Regions from separate parts of the Prescottella sp. R16 genome, predicted to be linked through region 3. Evidence: riboswitches for the same ligand, from Rfam matches in the RefSeq annotation. Region 3 holds a riboswitch; each other region holds the start of a gene.
What was found. Region 3 has a riboswitch for S-adenosylmethionine ahead of Q5696_RS16080 (bifunctional o-acetylhomoserine/o-acetylserine sulfhydrylase). Riboswitches for the same ligand answer to the same signal wherever they lie in the genome.
Positions count from the first base shown of each region.

Region 1: it holds a riboswitch for S-adenosylmethionine, as region 3 does, so the genes downstream of both, Q5696_RS10395 (hypothetical protein) here and Q5696_RS16080 (bifunctional o-acetylhomoserine/o-acetylserine sulfhydrylase) in region 3, are expected to answer to the same signal.
Region 2: it holds a riboswitch for S-adenosylmethionine, as region 3 does, so the genes downstream of both, Q5696_RS02770 (aminotransferase class V-fold PLP-dependent enzyme) here and Q5696_RS16080 (bifunctional o-acetylhomoserine/o-acetylserine sulfhydrylase) in region 3, are expected to answer to the same signal.

Region 1 is NZ_CP130943.1:2,198,746-2,203,178, reverse strand. It holds partial or broken gene Q5696_RS21460 (DEAD/DEAH box helicase) at 1-1,832, opposite strand, end outside; SAM riboswitch class IV at 1,969-2,080, shown strand; gene Q5696_RS10395 (hypothetical protein) at 2,110-2,493, shown strand; gene Q5696_RS10390 (hypothetical protein) at 2,579-4,246, shown strand; gene Q5696_RS10385 (undecaprenyl-diphosphate phosphatase) at 4,272-4,433, opposite strand, start outside.
Region 2 is NZ_CP130943.1:601,964-606,396, reverse strand. It holds gene Q5696_RS02785 (ABC-2 transporter permease) at 1-61, shown strand, start outside; gene Q5696_RS02780 (YbaK/EbsC family protein) at 77-565, shown strand; gene Q5696_RS02775 (flavin reductase family protein) at 725-1,192, shown strand; gene Q5696_RS02770 (aminotransferase class V-fold PLP-dependent enzyme) at 1,203-2,513, opposite strand; SAM riboswitch class IV at 2,562-2,676, opposite strand; gene Q5696_RS02765 (Pls/PosA family non-ribosomal peptide synthetase) at 2,818-4,433, shown strand, end outside.
Region 3 is NZ_CP130943.1:3,427,127-3,431,559, reverse strand. It holds gene metX (homoserine O-acetyltransferase MetX) at 1-493, opposite strand, end outside; gene Q5696_RS16080 (bifunctional o-acetylhomoserine/o-acetylserine sulfhydrylase) at 490-1,782, opposite strand; SAM riboswitch class IV at 1,923-2,038, opposite strand; gene Q5696_RS16075 (amino acid permease) at 2,184-3,563, shown strand; gene Q5696_RS16070 (NADP-dependent isocitrate dehydrogenase) at 3,783-4,433, shown strand, end outside.

The sequences.
Region 1 (4,433 bases), 1.2 Mb from region 3:
ACGGCGACCGGCAAGATGATGTAGCCGTAGTCCTTGCCGTCGGCCCTACGCATCACCCGCCCCACCGACTGCACCACATCCACCACACTGTTACGCGGGTTCAGGAACATCACCGCATCCAGGGCGGGGACATCCACGCCTTCGGACAGGCAGCGGGCGTTGGTGAGGATCCGGCACTCCCCCTCCGGGACCGGCGCCTTGAGCCAGGAGAGTTCGGCGTTGCGTTGCAGGGCGTTGTAGGTGCCGTCGACGTGGTGCACCGAACACGCCAGATCCCGGTTCGTCGCCGCGATGTCGTGGCCGTCGTTCTCGCTCTCGTCCAACAGATCCCGGTATGCGTCGACGACCGCGGGAAACACCTCGGCGACCTGCTTGGAGGCGGCGATGTCCTTCGCGAACACCACCGCCCGCCGCATCGGCGGCTCCCCCGGCGCGAACCCGGTGCCGTCCGGGGTCCGCCCGGCCCGCTTCGCCAGACCGTTCCAGCAGCCGACGATCTTCGACGCATCGTCGAGTTTCAGCTCGGAGAACTCGCCGGCGAGCTGCTGCTGCAACGGGGAGGCGACGAGGTCCTCGTCGACGGTCAGCACGATCACCTTGTAGTCCGTCAACAAGCCCCGCTCGACCGCGTCCCCGAACGACAGCCGGTGGAACTCCGGCCCGAACTTCGTCTCGTCATCCATCGACGCCAGCTCGGCCGAATGCTCGGCCGCCTGGTCCTTGACCTTCTCGTCGAACAGACGCGGCGTCGCCGTCATATACAGCCGGCGTGCCGCCTCGAGGAAGTCCCCGTCGTGCACGCGGACGAAGTTCGACTCGTCCTCACCTGCCAAGGTGACGCCGGTGGTGCGGTGGGCTTCGTCGCAGATCACCAGATCGAACCCGTCCACCCCACCCTGCGCCTGGGCGGCCGCGACCACCGGCAGGGACTGGTAGGTGGTGAACACCACCGTCAACCCCTTCGCCCGCTTGCGGTGCCCCATCTCCGCGGCGAGGGTGGCCGGGTCGGTGGTGACCGGAATCGCGACATCCACCGCGCCGATGTCCTCGGCGGCCCGGGAGACCTTCGTGTCCGAGCAGACGGCGAACGCCCGCAGATCCAACAGGGTCTGGGCGGTCCACTCCCGCAACGTCTGCGACAGCAGCGAGATCGACGGCACCGCGAACAAGATCTTCGCCGACCCACCCTGCTCGGCGGCGGTACGTTCCGCGATCTTCAACGCGGTGAACGTTTTGCCGGTGCCGCACGCCATGATCAGCTTGCCGCGGTCGTGACCGGCATCAAACCCGGTGAACACCGCATCGATCGCGTCCTGCTGATGCGGGCGCGGATCGTGCCGCTTCGCCTCCGACAACGTGACCGTAAGTTCGCCCTTCGGCCACGCCACATCCCAGTCGATCGGGGACTCGGCGATCTCCGCCAACCCGATCCGCTGCACCGGCGTGTGCTGATCCTCGAGCGCCGCCTCCGCGTTCTTTCCCCATCGATCGGTGGTCGAGATGATCAGCCGGTTCGTGAACGGCTTCTTCCCCGACGCCGTGAAGAACGAATCGATATCCGCCTTGGCGAGGGTGTGGGTCGGCTCGTAGAACTTGCACTGAATCGCCGTGAATGCACCCGTGTCCCGCTCCCGCGCCACAAGGTCAATCCCGGTGTCCGGCTTGCCATCACGGCCCGGCCAGTCCGTCCACCGCCACACCTGCTCGTACTGCTGCGACAGCAACGGATCGAGCTGGAAGTAGCGGACCATCAACTGCTCGAACTGGGTACCCCGCTCAGAGTTCGACGGCGCCTCACGAAACGCCTCGATCACCTCGTGAACAGAACCCATGACCAACCCGCCCCTTCGCAGACCCGACAACACTCAGCTGGATATCTTGCCCTGGTCTGCGGCCGGTCGGGTACAGACCTGGCCACGGAACCGCTGCCCACCGAAATTGTCGGTGCCTCGCAGTATCGTGTCTGCACTTCACGAGATGCGGCCGCCAAGCCCCGACTGGGTCGCACACCAACCCCATGCTCATGGGTGGTTCGGGTGACGAAGTGGTCCGTGTCGACCGATGCGGGCAGGAGCGTCCCCGAGGGGACCCCGACGGAGGGAATCCGCCATGACCGAACCCATCACTTCCGAGTCCGGTAACGAGTCGCAGATCACTGTGTGCAGGATCGGCAGCTCCGCACCCGACTGCGGATCGTACGGTGCAGGCCATCACGTCCACTGGATCCAGGCACGCAAAGCGTTCGAATCCGAGACGGAAATCGAGGTCACCGCTGTCGTGGACAGTGACGGCCTCATCCGAGCCACCGTCGGCGACGAAGTCACATGGTTCCGCAACCACGATCCGGACGGGGTCGCCGCCACACTCCTCGGCGCCGACAGCCGCGTCGTACTACGAGGATTCAACGTACTGCAGATCCACACCCCCGCGGGCCGAGCGCTCTACAGCATCGAAGAATCGGATCAGTGGCAGCCGTGCCGGCCCCGGCTTTGACACACCAATGATCCGACACTGCAGTGTCGGCCGGTCGATGTACTGTCCAGCCGACTGTGAAGAATCGCACACCATAGGGGAAGTATTGAGTAACAACAAGTCCGGCCCCTGGAGCCGCAACAAGAGCACAGTCGACCCCGGAGAGTTCTCGCCCGGGGACTTGATCCGTATCCGCGGGATCGGATGGCGGACGCTCGTCGTGGGATCGCCGCAGCAGTACAGCGATCCGTCCGGTTCACTCTTCCACGTCGTCGAGGTCGTACACGGCAATCAGCAACCCACCCGAATCGTCATCGACTGCGATACCCCGGTGCAACGAGTCTCGTTCGATGCCGGCCGGTACGAGTTCGAGGTCGAAACGCCGCGAGACGATCGCCGGTCGATCGGCGCCTGGTCGAACGGACTCCGATCCGGAGAAGTGTTGTGGCGTGAATCCGACGGGACCATCCTGAACCTATCGCCGCGTAGTCCACACGATCCGCTGCGACAGTTGCTGATATCGCGAGCCGAGGAATCGTGTCCGATCCTGCGGGTCCCGGATCCTTCCACTCACTGGGCACCCGATCCTGCGGACCTCATTCCAGGTGACCTGATCGTTGCGCGCGGGGCACGGGTCGTCGTCGGAGATCCGCAGCCTCACACAGACCCGGACGGGCAGCAGTTCTGGACAGTTGCCACCGAAAGCGATCGCGGGAGGCCCGAAAAAGTGATCCTCGACGCGAATACGCATTGGGGCCGGAAGGAGTTCGATCCCGGCCGGTATCGATTCGAGGTGTCGTCCCGCGGCGAAGGGCTACGGGAAGTGCGGGCGACAACCGGGGCCAGCCCCGGGGCCACCGTAGGAAGGGCAACCTGGTGGTCCGGTGACGGTGTGATCCGCCGGATCGAACCGGCCAATCCGCTACATCCATTGCATCGATTGCTGACGGAATGGGTGGCGGCACGTCCACGACTCACCGGGGATACCGATCCCGATTATCTCGGTCTCGGCACCGTCGTGATCAGCGACGGACAACAAATGGTCGTCACCGGCGATCAACTTCGCCGCAGTACCGACCGTCGACGGGAACCGGGTGTCGTCGTCTACCCCGTGATACTCACCGATACCGGGGAGCTGTCGACGATGACGTTCGACCTGACTCTCCCGGTGACACGGGAGTCGTTCGACCCGAGCGGCATTCGTATCGAGGTCTCCGACGAGAACGGCAACGACCGCACTGTCGCAGCCTTCGCTCGGACCGGAGCGGCACTCGGCACGGTGACGTGGTGGGAAGCGAACAGTTCGGTGGCACACATCGCGCCCGAACACCCCCGGCATCCGGTGCATCGGATGCTGTTCGATCAAGCGAAGCAATTGTGTCCGACGCTGTGGGGTCCGATGCCGACGATGCCCACACGCCGCAATCCGGTCGAGCAGATCGCGGCACGTGAGGTATTCGTGTCGTCGGACGATGCCGGCCCTGCCGTTCTCAGCGCTCACTACATGACCAAGAACATCCTCGACGCCCCGTGGAATCTGCCTGCCCCGGACCTCGCCGCTTTACGGGCCGCATGGCAACGAAGAGGTACCGGGCTGTACGTCGTGGTCTCGTTCAGTGATGAATCCGGCACGGACGTCTACACGCCGCTGGCCTGGAGTACGTCTGAGAACACCCTGCATCTGCCCGACATCTCGTACAGCGGGGAGTTGGGACGTCATCTGGATCTGGTCCGCCAGGCAGCTGCACGCCCTGTTTCATACCTCTGGGATTGACCCACAGTCGGTTGCGTCGCCCCCCCTACGTCGCCGACACCACTCCCGTGGCCAGCAACCCGAGGACGACGACGCCGAGGATCACACGGTAGCCGACGAACCAGTACATGGAGTGGTCGACGACGAAGCGGAGGAGCCAGGCGATGGAGGCGTAGCCGATGGCGAACGCGATGAGCGTGGCGACGAG
Region 2 (4,433 bases), 1.7 Mb from region 3:
GTTCACGGGGCTACGGGTCCGGAAGTCGCGCACCGATACGCCTGTCGCCGCCGCGAAGTAGTCCTACTCTGAGTGCATGCCCAGGCTGCTGCATCCCAGTGCGGCGTACGTCGCCGACACGTTGATCGCGCGCGGTCACCACGGGGTGATCGTCAGTCGTCCGGTCGCGCACGACGCGACGGAGGTCGCGGCCGCACTGGGTGTGGACGCGGGCTCCGTCGTCGCAGCGCGGGTGTTCCTGCTCGACGACGAACCGGTGCTGCTGCTGGTGTCGGGGGCACGGGTCGTGGACGTGGCCGCGACGGGCGAGCGTTTGGAGGGCACGCTGGTGCCGGCGTCCGACGACGTCACGGCGGAGGTGACAGGGCAGCCGGTCGACGCGGTCGCACCGCTGGGGCATCCCACCAATCTGCCGACGTATCTCGACGAGGCACTGGCCGGGTATGCAGAACTGTGGGCGTCGGCGGGACACCCGGAGACCGTCTTCCGCACGACGTTCCCCGAGTTGCTGCGGGTCACCGCGGGGCTGGCCGTCGACATGGGGGCGGCCGCGTCCGCTCAGTGAGCACAATCCTGGTCGCCCGGAGGACCCGCTCCTATAGTGGCGGACAATCGTCCTGGTTCGAATCGGAGAATTGTCTTGTCACAGCCTGTCGAGAACACGCCCGACCTCACCGTCGTCCCCACCGAGGCCGGGATCGGCAACGACGAGTACAAGGCGGCAATGCGCCGCCATCCGGCCGGGGTCACGATCGTCACGCTGGATTCGCCGAACGGGCCGGTCGGCTTCACCGCGACGTCGTTCGCGTCGCTGTCGATGAATCCGCCGTTGATCTCGTTCAACATCGCACTGAGCTCGTCGAGTGCCGACGCGCTGCACGCCGCCGATTCGATCGTGGTGCATCTGCTCGGGGAGCATCAGCAGCATCTCGCACAGCGGTTCGCCCGCACGGCTGCGGAACGGTTCAGTGACGAGTCGCTGTGGGCGCGGCTCGAGACGGGTGAGCCGGTACTGCACGGCACGCCGATCTGGATGCGCACCACGGTGCAGCAGTTGATTCCCGCGGGCGATCACACGCTGGTGATCGGTCTGATCACCCGCCTGCACAACGACAACGACGACGAGGCCGCGTCGGCGCCGCTGCTCTACCACGAGGGCTGCTACCACCGGCCGACTCCTCTCGACCGGTAGTACTACGAGGTCAGACGCACTCGGCGGCGCCCGCGGTGCCGGTGGAGAAGCCGCGGGTCTCGGGGACCGGGTTCCACAGTCCATCGGTCTTGCCGTAGTTCCAGGTGGCGCGGCCGTCGGCGAGCTGCCGAACGGCGGCGATCAACCGTTCGACGTCCTCGGAGCCGGTACCGAGGCCGAGGCTGGCGCGGACGGCGCCGCCGGCGAGACCGATGCGGTTCAGGACGGGGTGGGCGCAGAAGCGGCCGTCGCGGACGCCGATGCCGTGTTCGGCGGACAGGTAGGCGGCGATCTGCCCGGGCTCGTGGCCGTCGATGGTGAACGTGACGATGCCGACGGTGTCGGGGGCGTCCGCCCACAGGCGCAGCAGGTGGACACCGTCGATCTCGGCGAGTCCGTCGGCGAGGCGGGACGCCAGCACGCGCTCGTGCTCGACGACCTGCTCGAAGTCCAGGGCGGCGAGGGCGTCGCAGGCGGCGGCGAGGGCGGCCACCCCGAGGACGTTGGGGCTGCCGGCCTCGTGCCGGGCCGGAGCCTGCGCCCACACGGTCTCGTCGAGGGTCACTTCGCGTACCGCGCCACCGCCGGCGAGGTAGGGCTCGGCGGCGTCGAGCCAGTCGCGGCGGCCGACGAGGACACCGGCACCGAACGGCGCGTACAGCTTGTGCCCGGAGAAGGCCAGGTAGTCGACGCCGGTCTCGGCGAGGTGCACGCGACGGTGCGGGGTGAGCTGGGCGCCGTCGACGAGGATGCGGGCACCGTGGCGGTGCGCGATCTCGGTGAGTTCCGCGATCGGCAGGACCTCACCGGTGACGTTCGACGCGCCGGTGACGGCCAGCAGGGCGGCGGGGGCGGCGGCCAGTTCGTTTTCGATCCGCGCGACGGTGTCGACGACCGTGTCCGCGGCCTCGACGATGCGGGAGTTCTTCCACGGCAACAGGTTTGCGTGGTGCTCGATGTCGAGGACGACGACGTCGCCGGGCACGCACGTGGCGAGCAGGTTGAGCGAGTCGGTGGTGTTACGGGTGAAGACGACCACCTGGTCGGTGTCGGTGCCGACGAAACGTTCGACGGATCCGCGGGCGCTCTCGTAGGCGTCGGTGCTCACCCGGGAGGCATAGCCGGCGCCACGGTGGACGCTGGCGTAGAACGGCAGCAGCTCCTGGAGGCGGTCGGTGACCTGCGCGAGCGCGGGGGCGCTGGCCGCGTAGTCGAAGTTCGCGTACGTACAGCTGCCGCCGCCGACGAGCGGAACCTGCGTGTCACAGCCGGAGACGCGAGCGAGGGGGCCGGCGCAGGTGGCGGTGGGTACAGCGGTCATCACAACATCCTTCGAGTCCTGGGACCCGTCGGCTGGAGACGCCATCGGAGTCCGCGCTTGCCATGTCCTTGTGGACCATGACCTGGTCGTCACCCGGAGCACCCCACCGCGGTTGGAGGGTTGCCGACCAGCTAGCCGGGGCTTGACGCTGGTACTCGTGACCTGGCGACGAGGATGGCAGAACGGTTCGGCAACTGTCAAACGCGATACTGGTGCCGGATCCGTTCACCGAACGGTCATCCGGAGGTGGGACAACTGCTGAGACAGCCGCCTCGGCACAGACGAGCAGGACAGGACTTCAGCCGTGCCCCTTCGATCCGATTCCGACACGGGCCGACGTTCGGCGATTCCCGACGTGTTCCTCCGGTCCTCGCACGCGCCCGCGCCGCGCACGCTCGTCGACGTCCTCGAGGCGACGGCGGCCGCACATCCCGACGCGGTCGCGGTCGACGACGGCCACGCACCGCTCACCTACCGCGAACTGCTCGACGAGATCGCTTCCGGTGCAGAGCGTCTCGCATCGGCCGGGGTCGGCGCAGGCGACCGGGTCGGGGTGCGGATGCCGTCGGGGTCGCGCGAGCTGTACGTCGCGATCCTGTCGGTGCTGGCGGCGGGTGCGGCGTACGTGCCGGTCGACGCCGACGATCCGGACGAGCGCGCCGAGCTCGTGTTCGGGGAGGCTCGGGTGGCGGCGATCGTCACCGGCGACGGCATCGCGGCGGGCACGGCGGCGGCCCGCGCCGACTCCCCCGGTGTCCGTCGCCCGGGTCTCGACGACGACGCCTGGATCATCTTCACGTCGGGCTCGACCGGCACCCCGAAGGGGGTCGCGGTCACGCACCGCAACGCCGCGGCGTTCGTCGACGCCGAGGCCCGGATGTTCTTGCCGGACAGCCCACTCCGTCCGGGTGACCGGGTGTTGGCGGGTTTGTCGGTGGCGTTCGACGCGTCGTGTGAGGAGATGTGGCTGGCGTGGCGGCACGGGGCGACACTGGTGCCGGCGCCGCGGTCGCTGGTGCGCAGCGGTATGGATCTGGGTCCGTGGCTGGTGTCGCGGGACGTCACGGTCGTCTCGACGGTCCCGACACTGGCGGCGATGTGGCCGGCCGAGGCACTGGAAGCGGTGCGGCTGTTGATCTTCGGTGGCGAGGCGTGCCCACCGGAGCTGGCCGAGCGGCTCGCGGTACCGGGCCGCGAGGTGTGGAACACGTACGGACCCACCGAGGCGACGGTCGTCGCGTGCGGGTCGTTGATGGACGGCACCGGTCCGGTACGGATCGGACTGCCGCTCGACGGCTGGGATCTCGCGGTGGTCGATGCGTCCGGCGAGCCGGTCGCCGAGGGCGAGGTCGGCGAACTCGTCATCGGAGGGGTGGGGTTGGCCCGGTATCTGGATCCGGCGAAGGACGCCGAAAAGTATGCGCCCATGCCGACTCTCGGCTGGGACCGCGCGTACCTCAGCGGCGACCTGGTGCGCCTCGACACCGCCGGGCTGCTGTTCCAGGGCCGCGCCGACGACCAGGTGAAGATCGGTGGCCGGCGCATCGAACTCGGTGAGGTCGACAACGCGCTGCAGAACCTGCCCGGGGTGGCCGGGGCGGCGGCCGCGGTCCGCAGGACGCCGGCCGGCACCGCGATCCTCGTCGGCTATCTGGCGAGCACCGATCCGGACTTCGACCTCGACACCGCCCGGGCGCTGTTGGCCGAGCAACTGCCCGCGGCCCTGGTGCCGCGGCTCGCGCTGGTCGACGAGCTCCCCACCCGGACATCCGGCAAGGTCGACCGGGCCGCGTTGCCGTGGCCACTGCCCGGCACCGAACAGGATCCGGAGGCGCTGGGCCTCGACGGCACCGCCGCCTGGGTGGCCGGACTGTGGTCGTCGATCCTCGGCGCCCCCGTCACCGGACCGGACGCCGACTT
Region 3 (4,433 bases):
TGCCGCCCATCGAGCCGCCCACGACGGCCGCGAAGCGGTCGATGCCGAGCAGGTCGGCGAGGGCGACCTCGGCGGTCACCTGATCGCGGATCGAGATCCCCGGGAACCGGGATCCCCAGTAGGAGCCGTCGGCTGTCAGCGAGCCGGGGCCGGTGGTGCCGCGGCAGCCGCCGAGCACGTTCGTGGCCAGCACACACCATTCGTTCGTGTCGACCGGTGCGCCCGGGCCGATCATGCCGTCCCACCAGCCGGGGGAGGGATGATCGTCGTCGGCGGGCCCGGTCACGTGCGAGTCGCCGGTCAGGGCGTGTTCGACGAGCACCACGTTGTCGCGGTTCGGGGACAGCTCGCCCCACCGCTGTACGGCCAGGGTGACGTCGGGCAGCACCGCACCGTTCTCGAGTTCGACCGAGCCGATGTCGACGAAGCCCAATTGCCCGTCCGGCGGGGGGAACCCCGCCGGACGGGCATGGCGAACCGAACTGACCGTCAAGATGCCGCCGCCGCGAATCCGGTCTCGAGGTCGGCGATGATGTCGGCGATGCCCTCGATGCCGACGGCCAGGCGCACCAGGCCCGGCGTGACACCGGCGGCGAGCTGCTCCTGCGGGGTCAGCTGCGAATGCGTCGTCGACGCGGGATGGATCACCAGCGAGCGCACGTCACCGATGTTCGCGACGTGGCTGTGCAACGTCAGCGCGTCGACGAACTTCTTGCCCGCGTCGACGCCGCCCTTCAGTTCGAACGTCACGATGGCACCCGTGCCGCGCGGCGCGATCGTCTTGCCCCGCTCGTACCACGGCGACGACGGCAGACCCGCGTACGACACCGTCGCCACCTCCGGGTGCGCCTCGAGGAACTCGGCGACGGCCTTCGCGTTCGCGACGTGCCGCTCCATCCGCAGGCTCAGCGTCTCGATGCCCTGCGCGATGAGGAACGCGTTGAACGGGGAGACGGCGGAGCCCAGGTCGCGCAGCAGTTGCACCCGCGCCTTGAGTGCGAACGCCGGCGCACCCAGATCGGCGTAGACGACACCGTTGTAGCTCGGATCCGGGGTGGTGAACACGTCGTGCCGGCCCTGGGTCCAGTCGAACGTGCCGCCGTCGACGATCACACCGGCGATCGAGGTGCCGTGCCCGCCGAGGTACTTGGTCGCCGAATGGACGACGATGTCGGCGCCGTGCTCGAGCGGCCGGATCAGGTACGGGCTCGCGACGGTGTTGTCGATGATCAGCGGGAGACCGTTCTCGTGCGCGACCTTCGACACCCCCGGGATGTCGAAGATGTCGTTGCGCGGATTCGAGACGGACTCGCCGTAGAACGCCTTCGTGTTCGGTCGGATCGCGGCCCGCCACTGCTCGATGTCGTCCGGATCGTCGACGAACGACACGTCGATACCCAGCCGGCGCAGCGTGTAGTGGAACAGGTTGTAGGTGCCGCCGTAGACGCGCGGGCTGGCCACGATGTGGTCGCCGGCTCCTGCGAGGTTGAGGATCGCGAACGTCTCCGCGGCCTGACCGGACGCGAGCAGCAGGGCCGCCACGCCACCCTCGAGTGCGGCGATCCGCTGCTCGACGGCGTCCTGCGTCGGGTTCATGATGCGGGTGTAGATGTTGCCGGGCTCGGCCAGACCGAACAGTGCGGCCGCATGATCGGTGCTGTCGAACGTGTACGACGTGGTCTGGTAGATCGGCAGCGCCCGCGCGTTGGTGGTGCCGTCGGGCAACTGGCCGGCGTGGACCTGCTTCGTCTCGAAGCTCCAGGTGTCCGTGATATCGGTCATGAGTCGTCTGCTCCGGATTCGGGAGTAGGGGAGAGCCGACGGCGATTGTCGCGCGCCGGGATGACTGGGCTACCTACGACAACAACACATCATGAGAACCTCCGGTGGGGCATGGCCCGGTCAGTGGGTCCGTCCCAGCGGACCCGCGCTTGTCACCCGACTCGCGTCGGGAAACCTGGTCATCACCCGGGGCACCCCACCGCGGTTGGAGGGTTGCCGGCCAGCGAGCCGGGGCTTGACGCTGACACTCTTGACCTGACCGCCGATAGTAGCGGTATCGACCGCGCGGTTGGAAGGAGGGCGGCAGGAAACGCATCACGGACATAGCGACCTGCTGTGATGTGGCGCACCGAAATACTCTTGCTGTCGACACCGCCCCCTTGTCGACCGGGAGTTCGATCGTGAAAGACACCGCCGCACCGCTGCACCGCGGACTCACGGCGCGCCACATCCGCTTCATCGCGCTCGGGTCCGCGATCGGCACCGGACTGTTCTACGGCTCGGCGGAGGCGATCGAGAAGGCCGGCCCCTCGGTACTGCTGGCGTACCTGATCGGCGGCGCCGTCATCTACCTCGTGCTGCGGGCGCTCGGCGAGATGGCGGTGAGCAACCCGGTGTCGGGGTCGTTCGGCGAGTACGCGAGCAAACACCTCGGCCCGTTCGCCGGATTCGCCACCGGCTGGACGTACACGTTCGAGATGATCGTCGTGTGCCTGGCCGACGTCACCGCGTTCGGCGTCTACATGGGGTTCTGGTTCCCCGACGTACCCCGCTGGATCTGGGTGCTCGCGGTCGTCTTCTTCATCGGCGCCCTCAACCTGCTCAGCGTCAAGGTGTTCGGTGAGGTCGAATTCTGGTTCACCCTCGTCAAGATCACCGCCATCGTCGCGATGATCGTCGGCGGCATCGCCGTCCTGATCTTCGGGTTCGGCATCCACGACACGTCCGCCGGCGTCTCCAACCTGTGGGCCGACGGCGGCTTCTTCGCGACCGGCTTCGGCGGTTTCCTCGCATGCTTCGCGATCGTCATGTTCGCGTTCGGCGGCACCGAGATCATCGGTATCACCGCCGGCGAGGCCGAGGACCCCGAACGCACCATCCCCAAGGCCATCAACACCGTGCCGGTGCGCATCATCCTGTTCTACGTGCTCACCCTCGCGGTCATCATGGCGATCAACCCGTGGCAGTCCGTCGATGCGCAGGGCAGCCCGTTCGTCGAGATCTTCTCCGGGCTCGGCCTCGGCCCGGCCGCGACGGTCCTCAACATCGTCGTCATCACCGCCGCCCTGTCCGCGATCAACAGCGACGTGTTCGGTGCCGGACGCATGATGTACGGCATGGCGCAGCGCGGTCAGGCGCCCGCCGTCATGCGCCGCGTCTCCCGCGCCGGGGTGCCGTGGATGACCGTCGTCATCATGGTGGTCACGCTGCTCGTCGGCGTCCTGCTCAACTACCTCATTCCCGAGCGGGTGTTCCTCGTCATCGCGTCCATCGCCACGTTCGCGACCGTGTTCGTGTGGCTGATGATCCTGCTGTCGCAGTACCGTGCCCGGAAGGCCATGACCGCCGACGAGGTGAAAGCTCTGAAGTTCCCGGTGCCGCTGTGGCCGTACGGGCAGCTCGCCGCCATCGGGTTCCTCGTCTTCGTCATCGCCCTCCTGGCCTTCGACGTCGACACCCGTGTCGCGTTCGTCGTCGGCGCCGGCTGGCTCACCCTGCTCGCCCTCGCCTATCTGCGTTGGGTCCGGCCACGCACTGAAACTTTGGTTACCCACGAGTAGGGTGTGAGGTTTCCCGCCCGGTGGTTGCCATCCGAACGAATAGCAGTACGCTCGTCATGTTTGGGTCGGTTCCGTGACGGGAGGCCCGAACCGATACGTTGGATAATCGAACCGTTGGCGGACTCACCCACAAAGTGGTCTGCGCACCCCCGATACCCAGGGGACCTGGCGCCCAGGTAGCGGCGCCAGGGACACTTCCTAGGAGGACGCGAAGCCCCCATGTCCAAGATCAAGGTCGAAGGCAAGGTCGTCGAACTCGACGGCGACGAGATGACCCGCATCATCTGGCAGTTCATCAAAGACAAGCTGATCCACCCCTACATCGATGTGGATCTCGAGTACTACGACCTGGGCATCGAGCACCGCGATGCCACCGACGACCAGGTCACCATCGACTCGGCGAACGCCATCAAGAAGCACGGCGTCGGCGTCAAGTGCGCGACCATCACGCCGGACGAGGCTCGCGTCGAGGAGTTCGGCCTCAAGAAGATGTGGCGTTCCCCGAACGGCACCATCCGTAACATCCTGGGCGGCACCATCTTCCGTGCGCCGATCCTGATCTCCAACGTCCCGCGTCTGGTCCCGGGCTGGACCAAGCCGGTCATCGTCGGCCGTCACGCGTTCGGCGACCAGTACCGCGCCACCGACTTCAAGGTCCACCAGGCCGGCACCGTCACCCTCACCTTCACCCCCGAGGACGGCTCCGAGCCGATCCAGCACGAGGTCGTGAAGATGCCCGAGGACGGCGGCGTCGTCATGGGCATGTACAACTTCAAGAAGTCCATCCAGGACTTCGCGCGGGCCTCGCTGTCCTACGGCCTGCAGCAGAACTACCCGGTCTACCTGTCGACCAAGAACACGATCCTCAAG